DNA from 3 places in the Bradyrhizobium sp. USDA 4451 genome. Region 2 is predicted to be linked to each of the others. Evidence: predicted binding sites of a transcription regulator. Region 2 holds the regulator's gene; each other region holds the start of a gene.
The links. The regulator PhoB, encoded in region 2, activates phosphate uptake and scavenging genes when phosphate is short. The targets are predictions, from matches to a motif close to TGTCATNNANCTGTCAT.
Positions count from the first base shown of each region.

Region 1 (3,275 bases), 4.4 Mb from region 2:
CGCGGCAAAATCGACGCAGGCCTGGCGCGGAATGCTGAGTGCCTCGAGGCAGGCGTGGTGCAGATCGTCGTCGAGCACGCCGACCGGCGCCGCGCCGATCACGTCGCGAGGACCGGTGACCGGAAAAGCGGCAACCGGCAGGCCGCTCGCCAGCGCCTCGAGCAGCACCAAACCGAACGTATCGGTGCGGCTCGGGAAAACGAACACATCGGCCGCGGCGTAGATCTCAGCCAATTCTTCCCCATGGCGGGCGCCGAGGAACACGGCGTCCGGATATTTCCGCTCCAGCGCCGCCCGCGCCGGGCCGTCGCCGACCACGACCTTGGTGCCGGGCAGGTCGAGATCGAGGAACGCCTCGAGGTTCTTCTCCACCGCAACCCGGCCGACGCTGAGATAGACCGGCTGCGGCAGGCAGAGATCGACGTCGCGTGGATGGAACAGTCCGGTATCCACGCCGCGCGACCACAGCACCACGTTGCGGAAGCCGCGCTGGCGCAGCTCGGCCGCCAGTGCCGGGGTCGCGGCCATCACCGCCCGGCTCGGCCGGTGGAACCAGCGCAGCGCGCGCCACACCCAGGCCTCCGGGACCGGCGTGCGTGCTGACACGTATTCCGGAAAGCGGGTATGGAAGCTGGTCGTGAACGGCAGGCCGTGCTTGCGGCAATAGCGGCGCACCGAGAGCCCGATCGGGCCCTCGGTCGCGATATGGATGCTGTCGGGCCTGGCCGCCTCGATCAGGCTGGCGACCTTGGCCCGGTACGGCAGCGCCAGCCGGAGATCGCGATAGCTCGGCATCGCGAAGGTGCGGAACTCGTCCGGCGTCAGGAAGCTCACCTCGACGCCGAGCGATTTCGCCGCCTGCGCCATCATGGTCAGCGTGCGGACTACCCCGTTGACTTGGGGATGCCACGCATCGGTCGCGACCAGGATATGCGTCATGCAGCGCGTGCCGTCACTCGCGGAACGGGCGCGATCCGGCGCACCGGATCGGTCCAGGTGATGATCTCGAAATGGCCGTCCTCATGCTCGGCGAGCGCGGTGCAGCTCTCCACCCAGTCGCCGCAATTCATGTAGCGGATGCCGTGCTCGTCATGAATCGTCGCGTAGTGGATGTGGCCGCAGATCACGCCGTCGCAGCCGTGACGCCGCGCCTCTCCCGCCAATGTCGCCTCGAACGCGCCGATATAGTTCACCGCCTTCTTGACCTTCAGCTTGGCCCATTGCGACAGCGACCAATAGGGCACGCCGAACATCTTGCGGAAGAAGTTGACGAAGCGGTTCATCTGGATCGCGAAGTCGTAGGCCTTGTCGCCGAGATGGGCGAGCCAGCGCGCGTTCTGCACCACGAGATCGAAGATGTCGCCGTGGATCACGAGGTAGCGCTTGCCGTCGGCGCCGGTGTGGACGGTGTTCTCCACCACATCGATGCCGCCGAAATGCGTGCCGTAATATTTGCGCAGGAACTCGTCGTGGTTGCCCGGGACGTAGATCACCTTGGCGCCCTTGCGCGCCTTGCGCAGCATCTTCTGCACGAAATCGTTGTGCGTCTGCGGCCAGTACCAGTTCGACTTCAGCGCCCAGCCGTCGACGATATCACCAACGAGGTAGATCGTGTCGGCATCGTGAGAGCGGAGGAAGTCCAGCAGACGGTCGGCTTGCGAACCGCGGGCTCCGAGATGGACATCGGAGATAAACAAAGTGCGAAAGCGCCGCTCGGGGCTTTCTTCACTCAAGGAGTCGCTTCCCATGCCTGTGCACCTAACAGATTCCTGTGACAAGGCGATGACGATCCCCGCGACCCAAGGCCCCACAAACAGTTAACGAGAATCAGCACTACGCCCCTCCAATGCGGATAACAGCGGCGTGCGACAATCTGGCGACACGGGCGGTCGCCGCTGTGTGGAACGGGCATTACGGAAATGCACGGGAGCTCTCGTCCACCGTCATTGCGAGCGAAGCGAAGCAATCCATCGCCTCGCAAGCGGGGATATGGATTGCTTCGTCGCTGACGCTCCTCGCAATGACGGGCTTCACCGTTGCAAACGAACGTAATCGGGGCCTTCGCGCGCGGAGGGTTCATTCCCGGATTGCGCTGCGCTTCATCCGGGCTGCAGGCAATCAGTAGTAATTGTGAAAATGATGCACCGGCCCATGGCCGTGGCCGACGGCAAAACGATCGGCGGCGGCGATCGCGTCCGTGATCCAGGCCTTGGCATGACGCACGGCAGTCTCCATCGTCTCACCCTTCGCGAGTCCTGCCGCGATCGCCGACGACAGCGAGCAACCGGTGCCATGCGTGTTTGCTGTCGCGATGCGTGGCGCCCACAGCGCGATGCTGCGTTCAGCGTCGATCAGATAGTCGATGCTGTCAGCACCATGTCCGTGGCCACCCTTGACCAGCACCGCGCGACATCCCATCGCCAGCAATCGCTTGCCTTGCCGCTCGACATCGGCTTCGCTCGAGGCGACCGGCTCGTTCAATAGCGCCGCCGCTTCCGGCAGGTTCGGCGTGATCAGCGAGGCCAGTGGAAACAGCATGGACTTCAGCGCATCGACCGCCTCGGCGGCCAGCAGCCGATCGCCTGAGGTTGCGACCATCACCGGATCGAGCACGACGTGGCGCGGCGCCCAGCGCGTCAGCGCTTCGGCGATCGCAGCGATGGTCTCGGCTTGCGCCACCATGCCGATCTTGACCGCACCGACATCGAGGTCGGAGAACACCGCATCAAGCTGGGCGGTGACGAATGCCGCCGGCACCGGATGGATGCCGCTGACCCCGGTGGTGTTCTGCGCGGTCAGCGCCGTGATCGCGGAGGCGCCATAGACCCCGAGCGCCGCGAAGCTCTTGAGGTCGGCCTGGATACCCGCCCCGCCGGAGGAATCCGAGCCCGCAATGGTGAGCGCGATCGGCGTCATCGTGCGACACCGGCGGTCGAGACGAATGAGATCGTGACAATTGGGACCATGGCCTGTCCTAGCCCGGCCGCGCACCGGCAGCAAGTTCGCCTGACTTTACCGCGCGTTGGCCTTGAGTTGCCGTTGCGTTGCCCCTTCTTGTCCCCTTGCCTTGGCCGCCGGTTTTTGGCCTATAGTCGGCCAAATCCCCGGAGACGACTTTGATGGTTCCTTTCTTCGTCCAGATCAAATGCAAGCTCGGCCAGTCCTACACCGTCGCCAACGCGCTGGCGGAAGCCGAGATTGCGTCCGAGATCTATTCCACCGCGGGCAATTACGACCTCCTGGTCAAGTTCTATGTCGACCACGACACCGACATC
Region 1 covers NZ_JBTRCH010000001.1:6,957,928-6,961,202, forward strand. Annotated here, with positions in the region: gene ACVMB0_RS32655 (glycosyltransferase family 4 protein) at 1-939, opposite strand, end outside; gene ACVMB0_RS32660 (UDP-2,3-diacylglucosamine diphosphatase) at 936-1,748, opposite strand; gene thiD (bifunctional hydroxymethylpyrimidine kinase/phosphomethylpyrimidine kinase) at 2,119-2,916, opposite strand; gene ACVMB0_RS32670 (Lrp/AsnC ligand binding domain-containing protein) at 3,120-3,275, shown strand, end outside.
Region 1: the regulator PhoB is predicted to act here: its motif matches at 1,772-1,788, upstream of ACVMB0_RS32660 (UDP-2,3-diacylglucosamine diphosphatase).

Region 2 (3,275 bases):
GCAGCGGCTGTGCATCGCGCGCACCGTGGCGGTGCGTCCCGAGGTGATCCTGTTCGACGAGCCGTGCTCGGCGCTCGATCCGATCTCCACCGCCAAGGTCGAGGAGCTGATCCAGGAACTCTCCGAGGATTACACGATCGCGATCGTCACCCACAACATGCAGCAGGCGGCGCGCGTCTCCGACAAGACCGCCTTCATGTATCTCGGCGAGCTGATCGAGTTCGACGACACCAACAAGATCTTCACCTCGCCGAGCGATCGACGCACCCAGGACTACATCACCGGCCGGTTCGGCTGACCGGGCTGAGGAGACAGATGATGGCTTCTGAACACACCGCCAAGGCATTCGACAGCGACCTGCAGGAGTTGACCCGCCTGGTCGCCGAGATGGGCGGCCTCGTCGAGCGGATGATCACCGAGTCGGTCGACGCGCTGATCCGGCGCGACGTCGCGCTCGGCAAGCGCGTGGTCGCCGCCGACATCGAGATCGACAATCTGCAGCGCGTCATCGAAGAGCGCGCGGTGCTGACGATCGCGCGCCGCCAGCCGATGGCGATCGATCTGCGCGAGATCGTCAGCGCGATGCGCGTCGCCACCGACCTCGAGCGGATCGGCGACCTGGCCAAGAACATGGGCAAGCGCGTCGCGGCGCTGGAGAGCGATTTCCAGCCGCTGAAGCTGATCCGCGGCCTGGAGCACATGACCGACCTCGTGCTGTCGCAGGTCAAGTCGGTGCTCGACGCCTATGCCGCGCACGATCTGCCGGCGGCGATGAACGTCTGGAAGGGCGACGAGGAGGTCGACGCGATCTGCACCTCGCTGTTCCGCGAGCTGCTCACCTACATGATGGAAGACCCCCGCAACATCTCGTTCTGCATCCATCTGATGTTCTGCGCCAAGAACATCGAGCGGATCGGCGATCACGCCACCAACATCGCCGAGACCGTGTTCTACATGATCGAAGGCCAGCAGATCACCGACAAGCGCCCGAAGGGCGACATGACCAATTTTGCCACCACTGTGCCGGGTAACTAGGACATCATCCGCACGCGCGGAACCGGATTGTCTTCGACAAGTCGTTTCCGCGGGGATTATGCTCAAGAAGCTAAGCGTTTCGGTTTGCGTCTGGGCAACAGATCACCACAGAGAAAGAACTTAGACCGATGAGCGCACGCATTCTGGTAGTCGAAGACGAGGAAGCGCTAACGACGCTGTTGCGCTACAACCTCGATGCGGAAGGCTACGATGTCGAAACGGTGGGGCGCGGCGACGATGCCGATACCCGCCTCAAGGAGCGCGTTCCCGACCTCGTGGTCCTCGACTGGATGCTGCCGGGCCTGTCCGGCATCGAGCTGTGCCGCCGCCTGCGGGCGCGGCCCGAGACCAAGCAGCTTCCGATCATCATGCTGACCGCGCGCGGCGAGGAGAGCGAGCGGGTGCGCGGTCTGGCCACCGGCGCCGACGATTACATCGTCAAGCCGTTCTCGGTGCCGGAGCTCCTGGCGCGGGTGAAGGGCCTGCTGCGCCGCGCGAGCCCGGAGCGGCTCGCCACCGTCCTGACCTATGGCGACATCGAGCTCGACCGCGAGAAGCGCCGCGTCGCGCGCTCCGGCCGCCCAATCGATCTCGGGCCGACCGAGTATCGGCTGCTCGAATTCTTCCTCGAGCATCCCGGCCGCGTGTTCAGCCGCGAGCAGCTGCTCGACAGCGTCTGGGGCCGCGACATCTACATCGATGAGCGCACCGTCGACGTCCATATCGGCCGCCTGCGCAAGCTGCTCAATCCGGGCCGCGAGCAGGATCCGATCCGCACCGTGCGCGGCGCCGGCTACGCGCTCGACGACCGCTTCGCGAAAGCCGAGCCGCAGCCGTAAGTCGCCTTTCCGGCGAGAGCCGTCATCGTCATCGTCATTGCGAGCGGAGCGAAGCAATCCATCGCGCCACGAGCGGCGGCTCGTTATCGCGTGAGGTGAGCACACTGTCCGGCTCCCTCCCTCCTTGCGGGGGAGGGTGGGGAGGGGCGCGTGTGCTCACCTTACGTCGCGCAGTGCGCTTGACCTGGGCTATGTGCCCTTGATGTTCATTCGCTCACAAAAAATCCCCGCTTGTGCGGGGATTTGTTTTTCAGGTCTTCCGTAGTTTTCCCGAGGGCTACTTGATCTGCGGCTTCGCCGACGGCCGGCGGCGATCGGCGGCGGGCTGGTAGGCGACGCGGGAATGATGCGCGCAATAGGGCAGGCCGGCGAGCGCCTTGCCGCCGCAGAAGAAGAATTCCGGGCTCGAGGGATCGCCGACCGGCCAGTGACAGGTGGCCTCGTTGAGTTCGAGCAGCGACAGCCGCTGGCTCATCGGCACCACGTTGTCGAACGAGATCGGATCGGGCTCCATCTCGACCTCGAAGGCGTGCGCGAGCGCGGTGTTGCCGCGCGAGACCGGGCGCGCCACTCGCATCATGTGCTGGGCGGGGCGCGCCTTGCGCTGCCGCGGCGCCGCCGTGGAGGGTGCCTTGGCGCGGCCGGAGAGGCCGAGCCGGTGCACTTTGCCGATCACGGCGTTTCGCGTCACATTGCCAAGTTCCGCTGCGATCTGGCTGGCCGAAAGGCCAGACTCCCAGAGCTTCTTCAGCTGCTCGACGCGATCGTCGGACCAGGTCAATACCGTCATCGCATTCTTCCTTTCGCATGGCGCCGGCCAGTCATTGGAGCGGCGCTGCGAGCCAAATCTGGACAAATATCCCTGCGGCCAGAATCCCTTAGCCCTCGCCGGGCGCGGTGTTGCGCCCGAACGTTTACGCGAGACACAAAGGCTACTTAGAGGGTCCAGTACTGCCGCACGAGATGTCGTACCCGACAGGCCAAACGCTACAATATGGCGTGACTCTGGCGCAAGAGTCCGCGGCCGTGCGTCCACATGTTCCGACAAAGTTAAGCATTGCTGTGAGGCTTTTCCACCGCACCGGAATGCTCCGGATTGCGCTCGTTCGGCAGCGCAGGAAGCCCGGCAAAAGGACCGGCTCCTGGCGATTGACACGGACCCGCCGCAGCATAGAATGTTGCCCACGTGCCGCCCGCAAAGGCGGCCGTTTTGTTTTCCGAAGCTGGCCGTTGCTGCGCTGGCGTCAAGGCGCGCGGCAATTGTCGGCTTCAAACCGGCAGTGAACGCCATGACCAACGCCTCGTCGCATCTGCTTCCCGTCTTCGCCAGGGTCGATCTCGGCTTCGAGCGCGGTGAGGGCGCCTGGCTGATCGCAACCAACGGCGACCGCTATCTCGATT
Region 2 covers NZ_JBTRCH010000001.1:2,607,578-2,610,852, forward strand. Annotated here, with positions in the region: gene pstB (phosphate ABC transporter ATP-binding protein PstB) at 1-298, shown strand, start outside; gene phoU (phosphate signaling complex protein PhoU) at 319-1,035, shown strand; gene phoB (phosphate regulon transcriptional regulator PhoB) at 1,164-1,874, shown strand; gene ACVMB0_RS12055 (GcrA family cell cycle regulator) at 2,152-2,664, opposite strand; gene ACVMB0_RS12060 (acetylornithine transaminase) at 3,164-3,275, shown strand, end outside.

Region 3 (3,275 bases), 2.1 Mb from region 2:
AGCATCGCGACCGGCAAGGTCAGCACCCAGGCCATCGCGATGTTGCGGATGGTCGACCATTGCAGGCCGGAGCCGTTCGCGGTCATGGTGCCTGCGATGCCCGACGACAGCACATGCGTCGTCGACACCGGCAGGCCGTAGCCGTCCGCCGCGGCGATGGTCGCAGCCGCGGTGATCTCGGCGCAGGCGCCCTGCGCGTAGGTCAGATGGGTCTTGCCGATCTTCTCGCCGACTGTCACGACGATGCGTTTCCAGCCGACCATGGTGCCGAGGCCGAGCGCGATGGCGACCGCGATCTTCACCCAGGACGGAATGAATTTAGTGGCGGAATCCAGCGAGCCCTTGTAGCGATTGAGCGTCGCGACATCGGCATCGCTCAGCCCGTGGTCGCTGCTCTTCATCAGGAGGCGCAACGCCTCCGACACCAGATACATGTCGTTGCGCGTGTTGCCGACGGTCTCGGCCGGGAATTTCGCCAGCGACCCGTACTGCACGACCTGGTCGCGGATCTCGCTGACCAGAACGGCGAGGGAGGGATAGGTCTCGTCGGTGAGCTGCCGGAGCGTGATGTAGTTCGTCACCGCCGGACGCGGATTGCCCGCGATCTTTCGATCGGCGCCTCTGTCCTCGATCACCTTGCTCGCCGCCGCCGAGTTCGCGGTGAACGCCTCGATCTGGCTGGCAGGCATCGCGCGGTTGAGCGCATAGGCCGTCGGCACCACGCCGATCAGGATCAGCATGATGAGGCCCATGCCCTTTTGGCCGTCGTTCGATCCGTGAAAGAAACTGACCAAAGTGCAGGTCAGGATCAGGATGCCGCGGATCCACCACGGTGGCGGCTGATCGCCCTTCGGCTCGCCGAACAGCTTTGGCGTCGCGCGCAGCAGCACGCTCTTAAGGCCAAAGAGCAGGATCGCGGCCAGCATGAATCCGAACAGCGGCGACAGCAGCAGTGCCTTGCCGGTATTGACCGCCTGCGACCAATCCACGCCTGACGTCCCTTCCCTGCCGTGCATCAGGGCGTTCGCGATGCCCACGCCCATGATCGATCCGATCAGGGTGTGCGAGCTCGAGGCGGGCAGTCCGAAATACCAGGTGCCGACGTTCCAGATGATCGCGGCGATCAGCAGCGCGAACACCATGGCGAAGCCGGCGCTGCTGCCGACCTGGAGGATCAATTCGACCGGCAGCAGGGAGACGATGCCGAACGCGACGGCGCCGCTGGAAAGCAGGACGCCGATCAGATTGAACAAGCCCGACCAGACCACGGCGATGTGAGCCGGCATCGAGCGCGTGTAGATCACGGTCGCGACAGCGTTGGCGGTGTCGTGGAAGCCGTTGACGAATTCGAAGCCGAGCGAGATCAACAGCGCAACGAACAGCAGCAGAAACGCCGCATAGGAGGTCTTGCCCGCGCCGGTCGACCCGACATCGGCGTAGATGCTGTAGGCCACGAACAGCAGCGCGGCGCCGATAACGCCCAGATAGATGATGCCGGTAAGCGGATGAAAGCCCTTCTCGAGATCAGGCCCGCCACGCCGCGCAGGCTCGATCGAACCAGGTAACGCCAAATCGCTCATGTAAATGCCCTCATAGCCGCGGGAGGACAAAAGCGGCCATGTGACATTGGGACTACGTTTACATGACGCCCATGTGACAGTTACGTGAAGGATAGCACAGCCGCGCGCGGCCAGCACCTAATGCGTTGATAGGATTGCTGTAACTGGCGCTAATGCTGCGATGCCGGCTCAGCCGGCGCATGCAGCTCTTCGGCATATTTGTGCGCCAGCCAGGACGTGATCACGCCCGGGATGAAGCCGACCATCCCGTACAGGATGAACTGCACCGCGCCGCTCTCGGAGCCGTGCGAGGCGTAGGTCAGCGCCGCGCCGACGAACGCCACCGCGCCGACCAGCAGCATCCGCACCGTCGGCGCGATCCGCCGCACATGCATCAGGATGTCGTCGATCGCGCCAAACATCAGCGACGGCACGATGCCGAACAGATAGTTGTATTGCAGCGACTTCACGAACACGACGAGCAGCTTCGTCACCTCGCCGCCATTGGTCTCGGTCCAGTAGCCGGACTGATAGGTGGTCATCAGCAGCAGCAGGAAGCCGCCGATGAACGGCCCGATGGCTGCGAAGATCAGATAGCGTTTCATGGCGTGCCCTTGCCCGACGTCGGCCAAGTGTAACGCAGCCACGCGATGGTTCTAGGGAAAATAGAATGCGCCCGGCAAATGTTGGCGAGTCGGCGCGTCGATGCGCTGCAACAATCCGCCGCCTATGTCGCTGCGATACGGAAGCGCCCGGACGAAGCCGGGCGATGACGTCGTGCAGCGAGGTGAGGGCGAGGGGCTTTACTCACCCCACGCCGCGAACGCGTCGTTGAACGCCCGCTCGCCGGGGGCGCCCTTTTCGATGGCGATGATGGCGCGGCGCTGGTTGGTGTAGACCAGCGGCACGTCGAACCAGGAGCGCTCCTTCAGGAGCTGCAGATTGCGCGAGCGGTCGGCGTCGACGTTGGAGAGGCCGACCAGGAAGAAGCCGTCGGTGACCTTGACCGCGAGGCCGGCCAGCGGCGTGCCGCGCGCCTGCTCGTTGGACTTCATCAGGATGCCCGGCACGTTGCCGACGCCGCCATTGGCGAAGTCCTGCGGCAGGATGAAGGTCAGTTCCGCGGTATGGCTCGCCGGCAGCGATGAATCGGTGTTGCGGCGGAACGACATCGTCATCTTGAACTTGCGATCGGGGATGTCGATGTCGGCGCGCACGGCGATGTCGGGCTTCTGGTTGCCCGAGCCCTTGACCTGCTCGGTGCGCCAGACCACCGAGCCGACATATTGCTTGCCCTTCGGATCCGACGGGTCCTCGTCATAGAGCACGACGCGCTGCGCCACTGGCGCGACCGGCTCGCCCGACGACGACGGCTGGCCGACGCGGTCGGTGATCTTCTTGCTCGCGGGCGCCGTCGAAGCATCCTTCGGCGCCTCGACCGGAGAAGAGGACGTGAACAGGCTGCTGGCCAGAGTGGTGAGCTGCTGCCGCATCAGGATGCCGGTACCGACCAGGATCAGCAGGATGCCGATCACGATCGCGGTCTTGAACGGGAACATCGAGCCGACGCGCGGCTTCTTCGGCTCGCGCTCGGCATTGCTGACGCGCGAGCGCTGCGGCGGCGCCCCCGGCGGCTGCGGCGTGTAGCGCTCGGCCTCTTCGATCGACTCGTCGTAGGAATATGGCGCCTCGGGATCGCCGCCGCGGTTTTCCAGG
Region 3 covers NZ_JBTRCH010000001.1:483,219-486,493, forward strand. Annotated here, with positions in the region: gene ACVMB0_RS02075 (inorganic phosphate transporter) at 1-1,580, opposite strand, end outside; gene ACVMB0_RS02080 (DUF5413 family protein) at 1,730-2,164, opposite strand; gene ACVMB0_RS02085 (hypothetical protein) at 2,363-3,275, opposite strand, start outside.
Region 3: the regulator PhoB is predicted to act here: its motif matches at 1,643-1,659, upstream of ACVMB0_RS02075 (inorganic phosphate transporter).